DNA from 2 places in the Clostridioides sp. LIBA-6822 genome. Region 2 is predicted to be linked to the other one. Evidence: riboswitches for the same ligand, from Rfam matches in the RefSeq annotation. Region 2 holds a riboswitch; the other holds the start of a gene.
What was found. A riboswitch is a leader RNA that binds a small molecule or an ion and turns the genes downstream of it on or off. The one in region 2 is predicted to bind glycine.

Region 1: linked by a shared signal. The riboswitch ahead of ACTG48_RS12360 (alanine/glycine:cation symporter family protein) and the one ahead of ACTG48_RS13200 (GrdX family protein) in region 2 are both predicted to bind glycine.

The regions. Positions count from the first base shown of each region.
Region 1 covers NZ_CP196995.1:2,589,168-2,599,364, reverse strand. The annotation lists gene tnpB (IS200/IS605 family element RNA-guided endonuclease TnpB) at 1-11, shown strand, start outside; gene ACTG48_RS12375 (galactitol-1-phosphate 5-dehydrogenase) at 404-1,462, shown strand; gene araD (L-ribulose-5-phosphate 4-epimerase) at 1,558-2,244, shown strand; gene ACTG48_RS12365 (class II aldolase/adducin family protein) at 2,262-2,909, shown strand; gene ACTG48_RS12360 (alanine/glycine:cation symporter family protein) at 3,061-4,428, opposite strand; glycine riboswitch at 4,615-4,703, opposite strand; gene ACTG48_RS12355 (DNA topoisomerase III) at 5,124-7,244, shown strand; gene ACTG48_RS12350 (flagellar protein FliS) at 7,348-8,601, shown strand; gene ytvI (sporulation integral membrane protein YtvI) at 8,693-9,754, opposite strand; gene ACTG48_RS12340 (tyrosine-protein phosphatase) at 10,029-10,197, shown strand, end outside.
Region 2 covers NZ_CP196995.1:2,740,982-2,751,178, reverse strand. The annotation lists gene saoX (ABC transporter substrate-binding subunit SaoX) at 1-858, shown strand, start outside; gene saoB (ABC transporter substrate-binding (seleno)protein SaoB) at 872-1,651, shown strand; gene saoP (ABC transporter permease subunit SaoP) at 1,627-2,427, shown strand; gene saoA (ABC transporter ATP-binding protein SaoA) at 2,427-3,179, shown strand; gene saoL (MerB-like organometallic lyase SaoL) at 3,192-3,833, shown strand; gene yidA (sugar-phosphatase) at 3,968-4,789, opposite strand; gene ACTG48_RS13205 (M3 family oligoendopeptidase) at 5,301-6,995, shown strand; glycine riboswitch at 7,326-7,437, shown strand; gene ACTG48_RS13200 (GrdX family protein) at 7,541-7,912, shown strand; gene trxB (thioredoxin-disulfide reductase) at 8,008-8,955, shown strand; gene trxA (thioredoxin TrxA) at 9,024-9,341, shown strand; gene ACTG48_RS13185 (glycine/sarcosine/betaine reductase component B subunit) at 9,617-10,197, shown strand, end outside.

The DNA of each region.
Region 1 (10,197 bases), 150 kb from region 2:
TAACAGTTTAAAATAAATAACTTATGTAAGAACCGTAGGAACTACGGGGATAGCCTGTGGAGAATTGGTAAGACATATTTTAGTATGCAAAATTCTATGAAGCAGGAACCCTGTGACTTTAGTCATGGGAGGTTCAGAAGTATTTAAATGAAATATAGATTCCTTTTTATTTTGTATATATTTATAATTTACTGTATTCTTATAGTCGACTTTTTAAAATTTGTTTTACTATTTAAAACATACTCTTTTATGTTTATACAATAATGTAATTTGATTTTATAAAATGTAATTCATATTAACAAAACACTTTGTATATAAGGTATTTGCTTGAATAAGCTATTTGTTTTTTGTATGGCATAGATATTGCTATATATAAGTATATAGCATGAAAGGAGATATTTATATGGCAGATAAAATGAGAGCATCAGTATTATACAATGTAGGTGATGTTAGATATGAAATGGTTGATATACCAGAAATAGCAGAGAAAGAAGTACTTGTAAATGTAAAGTATGTTGGAATATGTGGTTCGGATTTACCTAGGTCTATGGTAAGTGGTCTGAGTGGAAATACGGCTTATCCACTAATTTTAGGTCATGAATTTTCTGGAGAAGTTGCTAAAGTTGGACACAGAGTAAAAAATGTTAGGGTAGGAGATAGAGTAACTGTTGCCCCATTAGTACCTTGTAAAAAATGTGATTACTGTAAAAATGGTAATTTTGGTTTGTGTGATGATTACAATATAATTGGTACGAGAGTGAATGGAGCATTGGCAGAGTATGTGAGAGTACCTGAAGAACACATTTTAAAATTACCAGATACACTGGATTATGAAACTGCTGCTGGAATTGAACCAGCAACTATAGCTTATCATGGAATTTCAAAGTCGGATATTAACGTAGGAGATAGTGTAGTTGTGTTAGGATGTGGTCCAATAGGTCAGTTTACTATACAATGGGCAAAGGTCTTTGGTGCATCTAAAATTATAGCTATTGATATTTTTGATGAAAAGTTAGAACTTTCTAAATCTCTAGGGGCAAATTATACATTGAATTCAAAAGAAGTAAATGTAATTAAAGAAATAAAAAAAATAACAAATGAGGGTGCTGATGTTGTTATAGAAACTGCTGGTAGTAGGTTTACACAAGAGCAATCTTTGCTCATAGCAAAAAAAAGAGGGAAAATAGTCTTTGTGGGAATATCACACACAGAACTACCACTTAGTGTAGAAGCTACTGAGTGTATATTACGTGGAGAACTTACTTTGCAAGGTTCTTGGAATTCATATACAAGTCCTTATCCTGGAAGGGCGTGGACAGCAACATTGGATTTTATGGAAAAGGGTGATATTGTTTTTACACCAATGATTTCACACAAAATAGGTCTTAATGAAGTAGGAGACTTTTTAAGCAAAATGAGCAAGAGAGAGATTAATTTCAATAAAATCCTAGTAGAAATATAAACATTAAACAAATATAAAAAATAATTAAACTCTATAATTCGGATATTAGATAAAATAAAAATAATTTTTCTAAACAAACTATAGGAGGAAGAAAAATGTTAGAAAGTTTAAAAGAAGAGGTATTAAAAGCAAATTTAGAATTACCTGCAAAAGGACTAATTACTTATACTTGGGGAAATGTAAGTGGCATAGACAGAGAAAAAGGATTGGTAGTGATAAAACCAAGTGGTGTAGAGTACAGTAGTATGACTGTAGAAGATATGGTAGTTGTTGATTTAGAAGGAAATATAATTGATGGTAAATTAAAACCGTCCTCAGATACTCCTACTCATCTCGTTTTATATAAAGAGTTTGAAGAATTAGGAGGAATAGTACATACACATTCAAGTTGGGCAACGATTTGGGCTCAGATAGGAAAATCTATACCAGCATGTGGTACTACTCATGCAGATTATTTTTATGGAAGTATACCATGTACCAGAAAAATGATTAGAGAAGAAATTTGCAATGATTATGAAAAGGAAACTGGAAATGTAATTGTTGAAGAATTTATAGGTAAAAATCCAATTTATTGTCCAGGAATAATTGTGAATGACCATGGTCCTTTTGCATGGGGTAAAAATGCAAAAGAGGCTGTACATAATGCAGTAGTTTTGGAAGAAGTTGCAAAAATGGCCTATTATACAGAATTAATGAGTCCTGACAATATTATGGATAAAGTGCTTATGAATAAACATTTTTCGAGAAAACATGGAAAAAATGCATACTATGGTCAAAAATGATTATCTGGAGGTAAATTATGCTGGAGTCTTTAAAGGTCAAAATTGTGGAAATAGCAATTAAAGCAGAACATTATGGTTTATGTAAAGAAAAGGCTGGTAATTTTAGTATTAGAGATAGAGAGACTGGATATGTTCTTATAACACCTTCAGGTATAGGGAGAGAAGAATTGAAAATTGAGCATATTTGTGTGTTGGATTTAGATGGTAATGTAATAGAAGTAAAGAAAGGTATTAAACCGAGTAGTGAGGTATTGATGCATATTGAAATATATAAAGTAAGAGACAATGTAAATGCTATATCACATACTCACTCTTTATATGCAACATCATTTTCGGTAGCAAAGAAACCTATTATACCAATTGTATATGAATCTGTTAATTATGGTGGTTATGTGGATATTGCTCCATATGAGAGACCAGGAACTTTGAAACTAGCTAAAAACGTTTCAAAATTATTGCTAGATACAGATGCATGTTTATTAGAAAGACATGGATTAACAACTGTAGGTAATGACTTAGAAGAGGCATTTTTAAAATCAAGATATGTAGAAGAGGTAGCAGAAATATATTATAGGTCTTTAATGTTAAATCAGTTTAAGGAGCCTGAAGTATTAGATATTGATGAATTTAAATCATGGGAATATCCAGAAGAAGTAAAATTTTAATATAGATAATTTACATTAAGAAGATTAATTAAAGTCTAGATATGCTATTTATATGAATTAGTGTTTTTTGTAAATATATTTAGTATACTTTTTAAACAAATATAGAATTCCAAAGTCATATAAATTTGACTTGGAATTCTATATTTTTTATTTATGCATTATTTTTTAACTGGTTTTCTGGCGAATTTATATATTCAAAGTATTTTTTAGTTTCAGACACTATTATCGGAGATAGTGCAAGTAAAGCTATTAGGTTAGGTATTGCCATAAGTCCATTTACAATATCGGCAATTATCCAAACAACTTCTAATTTTAAGAATGCACCTAAAAGTACCATAGCGACAAATACAGTTCTATATCCATTCATACCTTTTACACCAAATAGGAATTCAAAGCATCTTTCTCCATAATAACTCCAACCTAAAATTGTAGTAAATGCAAATAATGTCAAACTAACTGTAAGTAATATTGGTCCAAATGTAGGAATTGCTCCATTAAAAGCTGCTTGTGTCATAACAGCTCCATTAAGGTCAGAACACCATACTCCTGAAATAACAAGAGAGAATCCAGTAAGTGTACAGATTATAATAGTATCTATAAAAGTACCTGTCATAGATATAAGACCTTGTTCTGCTGGCCATTCAGTTTTAGCCGCAGCTGCAGCTATTGGAGCACTACCTAGACCAGATTCGTTTGAAAATACACCACGAGCTATACCATTTCTAATAGCCAGTGAAATAGTTGCTCCTAGGAAACCACCAGTTGCAGCAGTAGTTGTAAAAGCACTTTTAATTATTAACATAAAAGTTTCTGGTATCTTGTTCCAAAAAGATATTAAAATGATTCCACAGATTACAATGTATATAACAGCCATAAAAGGTACTATCTTAGTAGCTACATTAGATATACTTTTAAGACCTCCAAATACGACTAACGCTACAAATACTGCTAATATAACACCTGTGATTCTAGGGTCTACACCAAAGCTGCTATTTATCGCATCTGTTATTGAATTTACTTGGGTAAAAGTACCTATTCCTAAAAGTGCAACCAATATACCACTTATAGCGAAAAATATTGCAAGAGGTCTCCATTTTTCACCCATACCATTTACTATGTAATACATTGGTCCACCAGATACTTGACCATTTTTGTCTTTAGTTCTATATTTTATTGCAAGAACACCTTCTGAATACTTAGTAGCCATTCCAAAGAATGCTGCTATCCACATCCAAAAAAGAGCACCAGGTCCACCAGCTTTAATAGCTGTAGCAACACCAACAATATTACCAGTACCAACTGTAGCAGCTAGTGCAGTACATAAGGCTGCAAAACTTGAAACATCACCACTACCTTTGTTTTCAGCAGAGAAGATTAATTTAAGAGCTCTTGGAAGTTTAGTTATTTGTATAACTCCAAGTTTAACAGTAAGTAATATACCAGTACCAACTAGTAGTACTAGCAAGGGTGGTCCCCAAATAAAAGCATCAACTTTGTTTAAAATATCAATTAGATTCATAAAAACACTCCCTCATTTTTTTGCTTTGTACAATCAATAGAATTTTTAATGAAGTAATTGACAGGAAATAAGTATAATTTATTATAATTTCTAGTGTAATAAAAAAAGCTAAATCTAAAAAAGATTCAGCTCTGGATATACACTAATTAGCAACCAAAATAAAAGTATTAATAATACTGATTTTGGTAGATAATCCCTGTCCTTTTGCCTGAGAGATTGAGCATAAAAGCCTTGCCCCTTCGGCGCCCATAATGGGTCTCTCCAGAGTTCCGTAAATTTTACAGTCCTACTTTTAAAAAGTACCTGAGAGTGTTACTCCTTCGGTGTGCTATATAGCAACTCTTCTATAAAATCTTAACCGGATATTGATTTGTCATAGCTTATTGTATTAATAATATTAATATAAGTTTTTATGTTTTGTCAACTGAAAAATTAAAAAACAGTAAAAAAATATAAAAATGTAAGTCTAATTACGAATTATAAATTTAAAAATATAAGTAATATACGTGAAAATGGATATCGTAATAAGCATACAAATTAGGCATAAAACAAGTTTTAAATAAAAAAATCTTAAATAATTAATTAGATATGATTAAATTATGGTAATATTATAGTTACGATATTAAGAAAGGTTCTATTTATTTAGATTTTAAGTGTAATATGAGATTGAATATAGAGAAAGGAAGTATTTTTAGATGGGAAAAGTATTAGTACTAGCAGAAAAACCTTCTGTTGGAAGAGATATAGCAAAAGTTTTGGGTTCAAAAAATGAAAAAAATGGGTATATAGAGGGTCCAAAGTATGTGGTTACTTGGGCATTAGGCCATTTGGTTACGCTTGCTGACCCTGAAAGTTATGGAGAAAAATATAAATCATGGAGCTTAGAAGACTTGCCAATACTTCCTAAGCATCTAAAGACTGTTGTAATAAAAAAGAGTGGAAAACAGTTTAATACAGTCAAAGCTCAAATGAATAGAAATGATATAGATGAAATAGTTATAGCAACAGATGCAGGTCGTGAGGGAGAGCTTGTAGCAAGATGGATAATAGAAAAATCACAAGTAAAAAAGCCTCTAAAACGTCTTTGGATTTCATCAAGTACAGATAAAGCGATAAAAGAAGGTTTTGCAAAATTAAAAAATGGAAAAGAATATGAAAATCTATATCATTCAGCAATAGCACGAGCAGAAGCTGACTGGATTATTGGAATAAATGCAACTAGAGCTTTGACAACAAAGTATAATGCACAACTTTCTTGTGGAAGAGTTCAGACACCTACTCTTGCTATGTTACTTAAGAGAGAAGAGGAAATAAGAAATTTTAAACCAAAAGAGTATTATGGAATAGAGTTAATTGCTACAAAGGGAAGTTTAGATATAAAGTTTATTTGGAGTGATAAGAATAATAACTCTTCAACATTTAGTAAAGAAAAGATAGAGTCTATATTAAAAAAGGTTAAAAATTTAGATATAAAAATATCTGAAGTAAGCAAATCGTATAAGAAAAAATATTCACCTGCATTATATGATTTAACAGAGTTGCAAAGAGATGCAAATAAAATGTTTGGGTTCTCAGCAAAAGAAACTTTATCTATAATGCAAAAACTATATGAGCATCATAAAGTACTTACTTATCCTAGAACTGATTCTAGATATTTAACATCAGATATTGTTGGAACATTAAAAGACAGGATAAAAGCTGTAAATGTTAGTGATTATTCAAAAATATGTAATAAATTATTAAAAAGCAATATTACAGCTAATAAATCTTTTGTTGATAATTCAAAGGTAACAGACCATCATGCAATAATACCAACAGAGCAGAAGGTATTTATGAGTGATTTTAGTGATAAAGAGCGAAAAATATATAATCTTGTAGTAAAAAGATTTTTAGCAGTATTGTCTCCTCCTTTTGAATATGAACAGACAACCATAAATGCAAATGTAGAAGGAGAAGTATTTAAAGCGAAGGGAAACAAAGTAATCAATTTAGGTTGGAAGGAAAGCTATAAGGATATTGAGGATGAAGATGTGTATGAAAGTATACCAAATGTTTTAGAAAAGGATGTACTTAAAGTTAAGGAACTAAAGATGACTTCAGGTAAAACAAATCCACCTCCATACTTAAATGAGGGGACACTATTAACAGCTATGGAAAAAAATGGGCTTGGCACAGTTGCTACAAGAGCAGATATAATAGAAAAATTATTCAATTCATTTTTAATGGAAAAGAAAAATAAAGATATATATATAACATCAAAAGGTAGACAATTATTAGATTTAGTTCCAGTGGATTTGAAAACACCAGAACTTACAGCTTCATGGGAAAAAAAATTATTGGAGATTTCAAAGGGAAAACTTAATAAAAATACATTTATAAATGACATGAAAGATTATTCAAAAGACATTGTCTTAGAAGTAAAAAATAGTGCTAATAAATTTAAGCATGATAACTTAACTAAAAATAGATGTCCAGAATGTGGTAAATTCATGCTAGAGGTAAATGGTAAGAAAGGTAAAATGTTGATTTGTGAAGATAGAGAATGTAATACTAGAAAAACTATATCACAAGTAACTAATTCAAGATGTCCTAATTGTCATAAAAAATTAGAACTTCGTGGAGAAGGAGAGGGAAGAGTCTTCACTTGTAGTTGTGGATATAGAGAAAAAATGTCATCTTTCAATAAAAGAAAGCAGGAAGAAAAAAAGAAAGCATCAAAAAAAGATGTAAATCAATACTTAAAAAATCAAAACAAAAATCAAGAAACATTTAACAATCCATTTGCAGAAGCACTAGCTAAATTGAAAAATAAATAATTTTTATGTTATTATTATACACAATTAGAACTTTAACTATATATTAGTTATATGTACTGATATAATATAGTGTATAATTTAGGCATGAAAGTAGGGCTGTTGAATGGATTTGAATGATATATTTGAATATTATTGTAAAAAATGTGAGAATACATGGAATAATTCAAGTGTTGAATTATCTGAGAATATAGAAACATATAGTAAAAATTCGCAAAAAAAGAGTGAAAAAGAACTGGATAAATTGATAGATACATTATCACTTCACTTAGAAAAATATCCAAGTGATTTTGTATTGAGAAGAATGTGGGTAAAAAAAGGTGAGGTTTTCTTACAAAAAACCCTAGAAAAAGAAAATATCTTTAAGTTGGAAAAAATGGATATTGAAGATAGAAAAAAATTTTTAGATATAACAAAACAGTTTATTAGAGATGCCAGAGAATTTGATGATGCTTTGCCTGTAGGTGATATTATGCAAGCTATGAGAAATGTATGGATTTCAAATGCATTACAATTATTGTTTGGTAAAGAAGTCTATTATTCTAAAGCCAACTTTGCATATAGCATGTTATATCCATATACAGATAATTATTTAGATGATACAAATATAAATGAAACTGATAAGGTTTTATTTAATAGCGGGTTAAAAAAAAGGCTACTGGGAGAAAAAATTAAAACTAATAATCATCATGAAAGTAAAGTATCTCAAATGATAGACTATATTGAAAGTGTTTATCCTAGAGAAAAATTTAAAAAAGTCTATGAGTCACTATTATTAATATTTAAAAGTCAAGTGAAGAGTTTAAGACAACAAGATATAGAAAGCTATCTGTGTAAAGAAGAATTATTATCCATTTCTATTGAAAAAGGTGGTTCCTCTGTTTTAGTAGATGGATACTTAATAAGCGGACTGATGACAAAGGAAGAAGTAGAGTTTTGCATTGGATATGGTTTTTTATTACAGATATCAGATGATTTACAGGATATAAAAGAAGATTTAAAATACAATCATAAAACTGTTATGACAGAAACAGCAAAAAATGGAACTTTAGATAAAATTGCAAATAAATTAATAAATTTTACTATTGAATTAATAGATAGTTTTAAAATTAATGATAAAAATGAATCTGTAATAAGTATGGTAAAGAACGATTGCTTAATGTTGATTTTATTTTCTGTAGTGTATAATGCTGAATTTTTTTCTAAAGAATATATAAAAGAAATAGAGAAATTTATTCCATATACAATATCTTATTCATTAGATATTAAAGAAAAAATAAAGAAAAAATTTAAAAATGTAGATGTTTTAAATAATGAAAATGAATATAAAGAAATGATTGATATTATCTGTAAAGATTAGAAAAAAGAGGCTGTCTCAAAATAGAGATATAAGCCTCTTTTTCATTGTTGAAATGATGAAAATATATTTAAATAAAAATACAAAAATTAATTTATTTAAATGCAGTAATAATACCATTATCGTGTAGATTTTTTATGATTGTAGCTGCAATAGGAAATCCAAATAATCCAGCTATTCCAAAAAGTTGAGCTCCAACAAACATACACATTAAGGTTATTAAAGGATATAGACCAATTTGGTGTCCTACTACTTTTGGTTCTAGTATTTGTCTAACAACAGTTATAATTATATATAGTATTAGAAGCCCTACTGCTAAGTGGATATTACCATTAATTAATGAAATAATCATCCAAGGTGTCAAAATACTTCCTGTCCCTAAGACTGGTAAAATATCAACAAGTGCTATGATGACAGCTATAGTAAATGAATTTTCAACTCTTAGGATATTAAGTCCAATAAGTAGTTCTATAAATGTCACTGATAGTAGTATTGCGTAGGCTTTTAATAGTTTTAAAAGAGCATTAATGCTACTATTTTTTATATTTATTATCATTAATTGACTCTTTTCTGGAAATTGTTTTAAGATAAAATTTACTATTTTTTGATAGTCAAAAGTAAAGAAAAAAGAAGCAATTAAAGTAATAATAAGTTTTAGCATAAATGCAGGTGTTTTGCTTGCAATACTTGCGATGGCATTAAGTGCATTTGTTGAAACAGAGGCTACTAAAGACATCATTGATTGGCTTATATTATCCCAACCAAGTATCAATGCTAGGTTAACATTCGGTGTACTAGCATCTATTTTAGAAAATAAAGTATTTAGTGTTGGCTGTATATTTGATTTATATATTTCAGGAAGCCTAAAAAATATATCACTTACACTTGTAAATATTTTTGCACCAAAACTAACTAATAAAAATATGCATAATCCATAAAAAGCTAAAAGTACTACTACAGAAATAAATGTACGATTTAGGTTTGTACTATCTCTAATAAGTCTTATAATAGGTCTTAAGATGGATGCAATTATAAAACTAATTACAAAAGGCATCAACAATGGTAATAAGAATTTTAACGCAATATATACAATACTTGCGATTAAGACAACATATGTAAATTTAATTATAAAATTCTTTTGCTTTTGAATGTCCATAATATAAAACCTCCAATGTATTTGATATTATTTTAAATATGGTCTTTTTTACATAAAATATACTACTGTATATTGATTATAAACTATAAAGCTTCTGCAAAGTAAATAAATTATGTAAAATTTAGGTTAATTTTGTATAAAGATATACTTTTATATTTTACAATTGCTAACCAAATACTAAAAAATATTTTAAATAAACAATATGAAATTGTGATAAAATTAATTTATAAATATTAAACAGAAGGACAATAGATAGTTTTTAAGAGGTGGTAAGATGAAAAACTTTAGAGATTTAGGTGGTAATAAAACAGAAGATGGTAGGATTGTAAAGTATGGTTTATTTTATAGGTCTGCAAAACTATCAAATCTAAGTAAGAACGATATAAAGATTTTAAAAGAATTAAATATTAAATATATATTTGATTATAGAAGTGATGAAGAAG
Region 2 (10,197 bases):
AAAGTTCCTGAAGCTATGGCAGCAGGAAAAATGGATGCTGGTTATATAGGTACAAAAGGTCTAGTGGGAGCTATACCTAAGGGTTCACCAATAACAATAGCAGCTAACAATCATACTGGAGGTTCTGAATACTTAATAGTTTCAAAAGATATAAAAGAACCTAAAGATTTAGTAGGTAAAAAAATTGCAACAGATATGAGTGATTTTTTATGGACAAGTGATTATGGACCAGAAACAGGTCTACCAACTGACCCATCAAAATATGAAATTGTAAATATGGATTCAGACAAAGATAAATATTTAGCTCTTAAAACTGGAAAAATACAAGCTTTTACATCTTGCGACCCTTGGGGTTCTGTAGCTGAAAATGATGGTGCAGGAAAAATAATAGCATCTACTCAATATAAAGAAAAAGCTAATGGTAAAGAATATAACTGTTGTTCATTCTCATTAAACAAAAACTTTATAAAAGAACATCCAGATTTAGCAAAAAAATTGGTTTTGGCTCATACAAAAGCAATAGAATACATATATACAAATCCAGCTGAAGCTGCTAAGATATTTGCAAAATATTATAATGTAGAAGAAGAAGTTGCACTTAGAACTATTTATAAAAAGACAGTTGGAGAAGGTAGAACGCTTACTTGGAAAGTTACAGGAGAAGAATATAAAAATAATTTACAAATGTATAAAGATTTAAAAGCATTAGATGATATACCTAAATATGAAGATACAATTGATACGAGCTTATTGGATTCTTGTGGAGCAGATGATTTTGATAAATTTATAAAAGAAAAAGTTAATCCAGAGTTTCCTGAAGGTATGAGTTATGAAGATTGGAAAGCAAAGGTATTATAAATAAATGGAGAATATAAAAAATATAATAATACTTTTTATTATTATTTTGGGAAGTATATTTATAATATTTTTTAATTTTGAAGATAAAGAAGAAATAGAAGGCAAACTAAGAATAGGGGTATCTGATGATACCTCTGGTTTTGTAATAAATTATATGGTAAATAGGGACTACTTTGAAAATATAAAAGTAAGTGATATAATGGATACTTTTACAATTAATGATTGCTGAGCAAGTACAATGCAATGGGCTCTGAGTTCAGAGGAAATAGATATAGCAATCATATGTAAAGATGCAGCAAAACAGTATGTAAATGCAACTAGTGGATTTGAAATTGTTGGTACAGTAGTTCAAAATTCAGATATATTTTTATTAAGTAAGAGTAATCCCAAAAAAATTGGAATCATTCAAAATAGAAATTACCAATCAGAATTGGTGAAGAAATACTATGGAAATGTAGAAATATCTCCGTTATTAGGGACTGCATTAGCATATGGATTAGAAAGCAATCTAGTAGATGGTGTTGTAATGGACTGTATAAAATCAATCGGATTAGAAGGAATAAGAAAACCTACAACTGAATTAGGTGATTATGATACTTATGTATTAGTTGTAAGCAAAGAATTTAAAAAAAGTAAAGGATATAGTGATTTTATAAAACTTTACAATAAAAGTGTTGATGCTTTAAATAATGAAGCTACATTTAAAAAAGCACTGAAACAGTACAAGAATATAAGAAATATAGATATGGAGGAAATAAGAGATTGGAAATTAAAATTTCTAAAGATAAAATAGATAAATTAACTAAGAAAAAATCTGATAGTGGTATGGATATTTTATATAAGATAATACTCTTAGTCATTATATTTTCAGTTTGGCATTTTGCAGCGAAAGATATAGGAAGTTCTTTACTACTTCCAATGCCAGTAGATGTAATAAAAGGTTTCTTTTATTGCATAACAGATATAGAGACAGTTACTAATCTTTTTATAACATTACAGAGAGTACTTAAAGGTTTTATGTATGCACTATTGTTTGGACTTCCAATAGGATTTATCATGGGATTTTCTAAAACTTTTGAAAAAGTTTTATCTCCAGTAGTAGATTCTGTAAGACAGGTTCCTATAATGGCATGGGTGCCTCTTACTATAGTATGGTTTGGTATAGGAGATGGGCCAACAATATTTTTAATAGCTTTTTCAGGCGTTTTTCCTATAATCTTAAATACTATTCAAGGTGTAAGAGCAATATCAAAAGATTATTATAATGCGGCTAGAAGTATGGGAGCATCACCAATTGTGATATTTACAAACGTAATAGTACCAGCGTCTCTTCCTGATATATTAACTGGTTCGAGAATTGCTATAAGTACAGGATGGATGTCTGTTATCTGAGCTGAGTTTATAGCTACGAGTGCCGGTCTCGGTTACTCAATGGTACAAGCTCAAACGTTAATGCATACAGATGTATTAATTGGGCTTATGATATTTGCAGCTTTAATAGGATTTATAATAGATAGAGTATTAAAGTTTGTAAATAAAATCCTTTGTAGATGGAGGTTTGCAGATTAATGAAGTTAAGCGTAAGAGATATAAATAAAACATTTGTAAATAATAAAGTACATACAAAGGTTTTAGAAGATATAAGCATAGATATAGAAAATGGTCAATTTGTTTGCCTTTTAGGGCCATCAGGATGTGGAAAGACTACTTTACTTACTATAATAGGAGGATTTCAAAAATCAGAAAGTGGAGATGTTTTTATAAATGATAAAAAAGTTAAAAAACCAGGCATAGATAGAGCTTTTATATTCCAAAATTACGCTTTATTTCCTTGGAAAACTATAAGAGGAAATGTTCTATTTCCTATGAAACAGCAGAAAATACAAAAGGAAAAAAGAGAAGAAATGTTAGAAGAACTCTTGGTGATGTCAGACTTAAAAGGAAAAGAAAAGTTATTTCCTCATCAATTATCAGGCGGAATGAAACAAAGAGTAGCTATGATAAGAGCCTTAGCATGCAATCCAGAAGTATTGTTAATGGATGAACCACTGGGAGCTGTTGACTTTCAAATGAGACAAAACTTACAAGAAGAGTTAGAAAGGATATGGATAAAAAAGAAAATAACTGCATTAATGGTAACTCATGATGTTGACGAAGCTGTATATATGAGTGATAGAGTTATAGTAATGTCAAGGGATAAAGGTAGAGTTATTGATGATATAAATATAGATATTCCAAGACCTAGAGTTAGAGGAAGCAAAAAATATGAAGAATATAAGACTAGATTAACTGATACTTTATCGAAGTGTTATGAGGTTTAAAGAGGAGTAGATATGAGTCAAATAGAAAAATACAATAGTTTGGATAATGTACAACAAAAAATAAGACTATCCATTATGGATGTGATAATAGATAAAGGTTCTAGTGCTACACTTAAAGAAGTGACTGAATGTATAAGTAATAATTTGAAATTAGAAAAAGAATATATAGAAAATACACTACAATATTTTATTGAGAAAAATATAATAGTTGTTGATGGAGATAGTATAAATTTTATATATCCTGTATCAGCATTACCAACTAATCATAAAGTAACTTTGAGCGATGGTAGAAGTTTCAGTGCAATGTGTGCAATAGATGCTATAGGAACTTCTTGTACATTTAATCAAGATGTAAGAATAAATTCTATGTGTAGTGTTACAGGTAAAGAAATAGAAATATTTATAAAAAACGAAAAAATTGAATATGTGAATAATCCACATTTAAGAGTGCTTCATATAAATCTTGATAAATATTCAAATTGGGCGGCAAGTTGCTGAAATATAATGAATTTCTTCTGGACGAAGAATGATTTTGATGCTTGGACAAAAGAAGCAGGATTATCGGATGATGAAGATGTATATTGCTTAGATATTAATGAAGCAATAGTAGAATCATATAAAATATTTAAACTTAAACAAAAAGTATTATTATAAATATAGATGAAAAACTAAAAATAACCTTTAACTAAAAATTTTAGACCATACTATCACTAGATACTTTTAGTATCAAGTATGTATATTAAATAGAATTTAAAGCTAAAGAGTTATTTTTAGTTTTTTTTATATATCTAAATAGCTCTATTAAGTATATATTTATTTATAACCTTTGCAACTCCATTTTCATTGTTAGTATCTGTAACATAATCAGCAATTTCTTTTATACTGTTACGTGCATTTCCCATAGCTACACCAAGACCTGCATACTTTATCATATGTTGGTCATTTTCTTCATCACCAACAGCAATAGCTTTTTCTATAGGAATATCTAAATTAGTACACAATGTCTTAAGGGCAGTTCCTTTGTTAGTGGTCTTACCTAAAAACTCTAGGTAAAAAGGAGCAGACCTTACTATAGTATATTTATTGAATAAATTTTTAGGTAGTTGTTGTATAATTTCTTCTAATCTTTCTGGTTCATCAACTATCATAATTTTGCAGATTTTAATAGATTCATCAATTTTATCTTTTTGTATATATTTAACGTCTATATCATTTAATTTCGCTTCATGAAGTGTATATTTGCCAGGAATTTCGTTTGGTGTAATTAAATTTGTCATTGTATTTATGTGTATTTTGGTATTATATTTTTTACAAACGTTATTATATATAAAATCAAAGTCATCTAAAGTCATCTCTACATCATGTATAATTTTTTCACTTTTGACTTCTTGAATAATGGCTCCATTAAAACATATAACATAATCACCTTCATCCGTTAAGTTTAATTGATTTAGAAGTCCCTTGACACCAGGAAGAGGTCTGCCCGTTGTTATAACAACTTTGGCTCCAGCCTTTTTTGCTTCTTGAATAGATTCAAAGACTTCAGGAGTAATCCTTTTTTGCGTGTTTAATATTGTTCCATCAATATCTAATGCGATTAATTTGTACATATCAGCCTCCAGTAAATTATATACTCAATTTTCCTGTGAAAACGTTGACACAACTAGTGTTGAACAAAATTTCAGTGGAAAATATGATTAGTTTTGTATACTATTATACCAAGAGATAAGCAATTTAGAAAGTTTAATAATATTAATTTTTTGATAAAAATATCATCTATATAATACGTGTATTTAAAAAGCAGATTTTTAATTGTTTTGTAAGTATTAATTATAAAAATGCTATCGTTTGCATTTTAGTATAGATACTAAGCTTTTATATAAGAGGGTAGTTTTTATATGAATGTTTTTCTAATAATTTATGTAGTAGTCAGTTTTATACCACAAAATATTGTAATTATATGAATCATATGTTATTATTCAACATGATTACAATGTAAAGAATATTTAATATATATAATAATTTATAAGTTGGCATCAGATAGTATATAAAGATATGTATATCAAAGATATAAAAGTATGATATAAAGATATGAAATAAAGTTGTAAAGGAGTGCTTTAAATGAAGTTTTCACAATTTAAGTATGAAAGACCCAATTATGATAGTATAAAAAAAGAATTTTTGGAGTGCGTAGAAGATATAAAAAAATCCTGTAATTATGAAGAACAGCAAGAAAATATACATAAGATTAATTTATTGAGAAATAAAATAGAAACGTTGTCAAATATAGCATCAATAAGATACAGTATAGATACACTTAATAAATTCTATCAAGAGGAAAAAAATTACTGGGATGAATATCTGCCTTTGTATGAAGAATTAAATTCTTATTTTTATGATGCTGTAATAAATTCAAAGTTTAAATGTGATTTGATAAAAAAATTTGGGGAACAATTTTTCACAATAATAGACTATTCTCTAAAAAGTTTTTCTAAAGATATAATAAGTGAATTGCAAGAAGAAAATAAATTGTGTTCGGAGTATACTAAACTTTTAGCATCAGCACAAATAATGTTCGATGGAGAAGAAAGAAATTTATCTGGTATGGGAAAGTTTATGTATTCTAATTGTAGAAATACAAGAGAATTAGCCAACAAAGCGTATTATAATTTTTTTGAAGAAAACGAATCAAAATTTGATGACATATTTGATAAACTGGTCAAACTTAGAGATAAGATATCTAAAAAATTAGGCTTTGAAGATTTTGTAGAGCTTGGATATGTTAGAATGATGAGAAGTGACTATAGAGAAGATATGGTAGAAAACGTTAGAAAGCAAGTATTAAAATATGTTGTTCCAATGGCTAATGAGCTTTATGAAAAACAGGTTAAAAGACTTGGTTTAGAAAACTTAAGCTACATAGATGAAGACGTGGAATTTTTAACAGGAAATGCAAGTTTAAAAGGCGATTCAAAATACATAATTCAGAATGGGCAAAGGATGTATAGTGAGCTTTCAAAAGAAACAGATGAATTTTTTAATTTTATGCTAGAAAATGAACTTATGGATTTAGAAACAAAGAAAGGTAAAGGAGCTGGAGGCTATTGTACCTACATACCAGATTACAAGTCGCCATTCATTTTTTCTAACTTTAATCAAACTTCTGATGACATAGATGTATTAACACATGAAGCAGGACATGCGTTCCAGTTATACATGTCTAGATGGATTGATATGCCAGAGATTAATTTTCCCACACTTGACAGTTGTGAAATTCATTCAATGAGTATGGAATTTATAACATGGCCATGGATGAATCTGTTTTTTAAAGAAGATACAGATAAATATAAATTTACTCACTTGTCAACAGCAGTCAAATTTATACCTTATGGAATAATTGTTGATGAATTTCAGCATTATGTTTATAAAAATCCTAATGAGGATAAGGCAAAAAGAAAAGAAAAATGGAGATATTTAGAGAAAAAATATTTACCTCATAGAAACTATGATAATAATTCTTTTTTAGAGCGAGGTTGTTGGTGGTTTAAGCAAGGTCATATATTTAAAAATCCGTTTTATTACATAGACTATGTACTAGCTCAAGTTTGTGCATTACAATTTTGGAAAAAAATGATTCAAGATAGAGATGCAGGATGGCAAGATTATATAAATATTTGTAAAGTTGGAGGAACAAAATCATTTTTAGGTATTGTAAGTATGGGAAATTTATATTCACCATTTGATAATAACTGTATTAAGTCTATCATGGGTAATGTTAAATCTTGGTTTGATGAAATAAATGATAGCAAATTATAAAAAATTATGAGAATTTCAGTGGGTAAAAGTAAAAAATTAAAAAATATGTAAAAATCAAAGATTTGCTGTGAAAATAGTTATATTTTTAATCAGTTTGAGAAAGTAAACCAAAAAAGGTTTGTACTTAAAAAAAAAAGAAAATACAGGAAATATGTAATATCAACACTTGGAAAAAAAAGTAAAAATGTATACAAAATACATATAAAAAAACTATTGCAAATTTTATAGAATGTTTATATACTTAAGTCAACAGAGATAGAAAAAAGCTATTTATAGAAAACAAAGGATAAATTGCTTAATTTTCAATTTTCTGATAACTTAATAATCCGGATGAAGAGTATGGGAGACTGCTTTATAAAAAAGCGACCGAAGGGACAAATTTAATCCTATTTACCCAAAAGATTAGATGAAATTCTCAGGTAAAAATGACTGTACTTGGACGGGGCTCTGAAAATGATTTTAACAGGGAAGACAAATTGGGAGATTTGTTTTTCCTGTTTTTTATTTATCAAGTAATAAATAAAAGATTGAAAGAGAGTAAAAAAATGATAATAATTACAAATAATCCGAAAGTAAGAGAAGAAGTTCAAGAAAGAGAAGTTTTGTTTAAAGACACAACTTATATTGGTATCTTAGAAGCAAGTAGAGATTTGATACATGAAGGATATGAACTTTTATCTCATCCACTCTATGGGAGTGTAAAACCAAATGAAACACCTTATAGAACTGTTATACTAAAGAGAGGAAATCGTTTGGATATAAACTCTTTAACCTTAATTGAAGAAGCAATCATCACTGCAAGTAAATTTCAGAATAATAAAAAGACTCCAAAATGGACAGAAAGTGTTCAAGACGACTTTAGGGTAATTGATTATGATATATTTTATAATACAATACAAAGAATGCAGTATGAATAAAAAAAATTGTTAAAAAATTATTAAAGCAGCCTAAATATTAAATCTAATTTAATATTAAATAAAATGAGAAATCTAATTGGGGAGGATAAGTCAAAATGGAAAATGTGTATGACTTAGTAATAATTGGTTCAGGACCAGCAGGGCTTGCAGCAGGGCTTTATGGGGCAAGAGCAAAGTTGAATACTCTAATCCTAGAAAAAGACAAAACTGGTGGGCAAATTGTAATAACACATGAAATTGCAAATTATCCAGGGTCAGTTCCAAATGCAACAGGACCAAGTCTAATAGCTAGAATGGTTGAACAATGTAAAGAGTTTGGAGCAGAAATTCTAAGAGATAACATTGTAGATACTGAGCTAGATGGAGATATAAAAGTTTTAAAAGGTCAAAAAGCAGAATATAGAGCTAAAGCAGTAATAATAGGAACAGGAGCAACTCCAAGAAAAATTGGTTGCCCAGGGGAAAAAGAACTTACTGGTAAAGGTGTTTCATATTGTGCAACTTGTGATGCAGACTTCTTTGAAGATTTTGAAGTATTTGTTGTAGGTGGAGGAGATAGTGCATTAGAGGAAGCAATGTATTTAACTAAATTTGCTAGAAAAGTAACAATTGTACATAGAAGACAAGGATTTAGATGTGCTAAGAGTGTTGAAGAAAAAGCAAAAGCTAATCCAAAGATAGAGTTCTTATTAGATACAGTAATAGAAGAAATCAAAGGTGATGGAATACTGGAGTCAGTTGTATTTAAAAATAAGATTACTGGAGAAACTCATGAATACTTTGCAGATGAAGAAGATGGAACAATGGGAGTATTTGTTTTCGTTGGATTAGATGCTCAAACTGATTTATTCAAAGGTAAAGTTGATATGGATGAAAAAGGTTATATAATAACTGATGAAGACATGAAAACTAACATACCAGGTGTATTTGCAGCAGGAGATTGTAGATCTAAAACTCTAAGACAGGTTGTAACTGCAACTAACGATGGAGCAATTGCATCTATAGTAGCTGAGAAATATATTGATGAAAAGTTTGGAAACTAAAAATCTGTAAATTAAATTTAATGAATAATATTTAAAATAAAATAAAAATTTCAAGGGGGAAAAATAAAATGTTAGATTTAGATAAGGCTACATTTGAAGAAGAAGTTTTAAACGCAGAAGGTTTTGTATTTGTTGATTTCTGGAGTGAAGGTTGTGAACCTTGTAAAGCTTTAATGCCAGATGTTCATAAATTAGCTGAGACTTATGGGGACAAAATAAAATTCTGTAAGATGGATACAACAAAAGCTAGAAGATTAGCTATAAAACAAAAAGTATTAGGTCTTCCAACTATGGCTATATACAAAGATGGGGAAAAAGTGGACGAAGTTACTAAAGATGATGCTACAGTTCCTAATATAGAAGACATGATTAAAAAATATCTTTAAGATATTGGCGAAATATTAACAATAAAATAAAAATATGTTTTAGTCTGAAGATAATAAGATAAAAGAGATTTTTATATTCAAGTTTGTTAAAAAAATAATTTTAAATAAAATAATTTTTTTACAGTAAATATTTTTTAATAGTATAACAAATAGTTAAGACATAAAAATACTATATTATAAAAATATCTTTAAGATTTAAGATAAGTTATAAAATGATATAATTTTGAGAAAAACTCAAATGCATATACACAAATTAAATAACAGGAGGTGCAAGTATGCGTCTTGAATTAGGGAAAATCTTTATAAAAGATATTCAATTTGGTGATGTAACAGAAGTAAAAGATGGAGTATTATTCATCAATAAGCAAGAGATGCTACAAGAGATTGGTGGAGATGAGCATATAAAATCTATAGATATAGAATTAGCTCGTCCAGGTGAAAGCGTAAGAATAACACCTGTAAAAGATGTTATTGAGCCAAGAGTAAAAGTTGAAGGTAATGGGGGAATATTCCCAGGTATAATGTCTAAAGTTGACACTGTAGGAGAAGGAAAAACTCATGCTTTAAAAGGTGTAGCTGTTGTAACTACTGGAAAAATAGTAGGTTTCCAAGAAGGTATAGTAGACATGACTGGAGAAGGAGCTAAATACACTCCATTTTCTAAATTAAATAATGTTGTAGTAATAGCTGAACCTATTGATGGTTTAAAACAATACGCTCATGAAAAAGCTGTTAGAATGATAGGATTTAAAGCAGCAATGTATTTAGGAGAAGCAGCAAGAAATCTTACTCCAGATGAAGTTTCAGTATATGAAACTAAACCTCTTCTTGAGTCAATAAAAGAATATCCAGAACT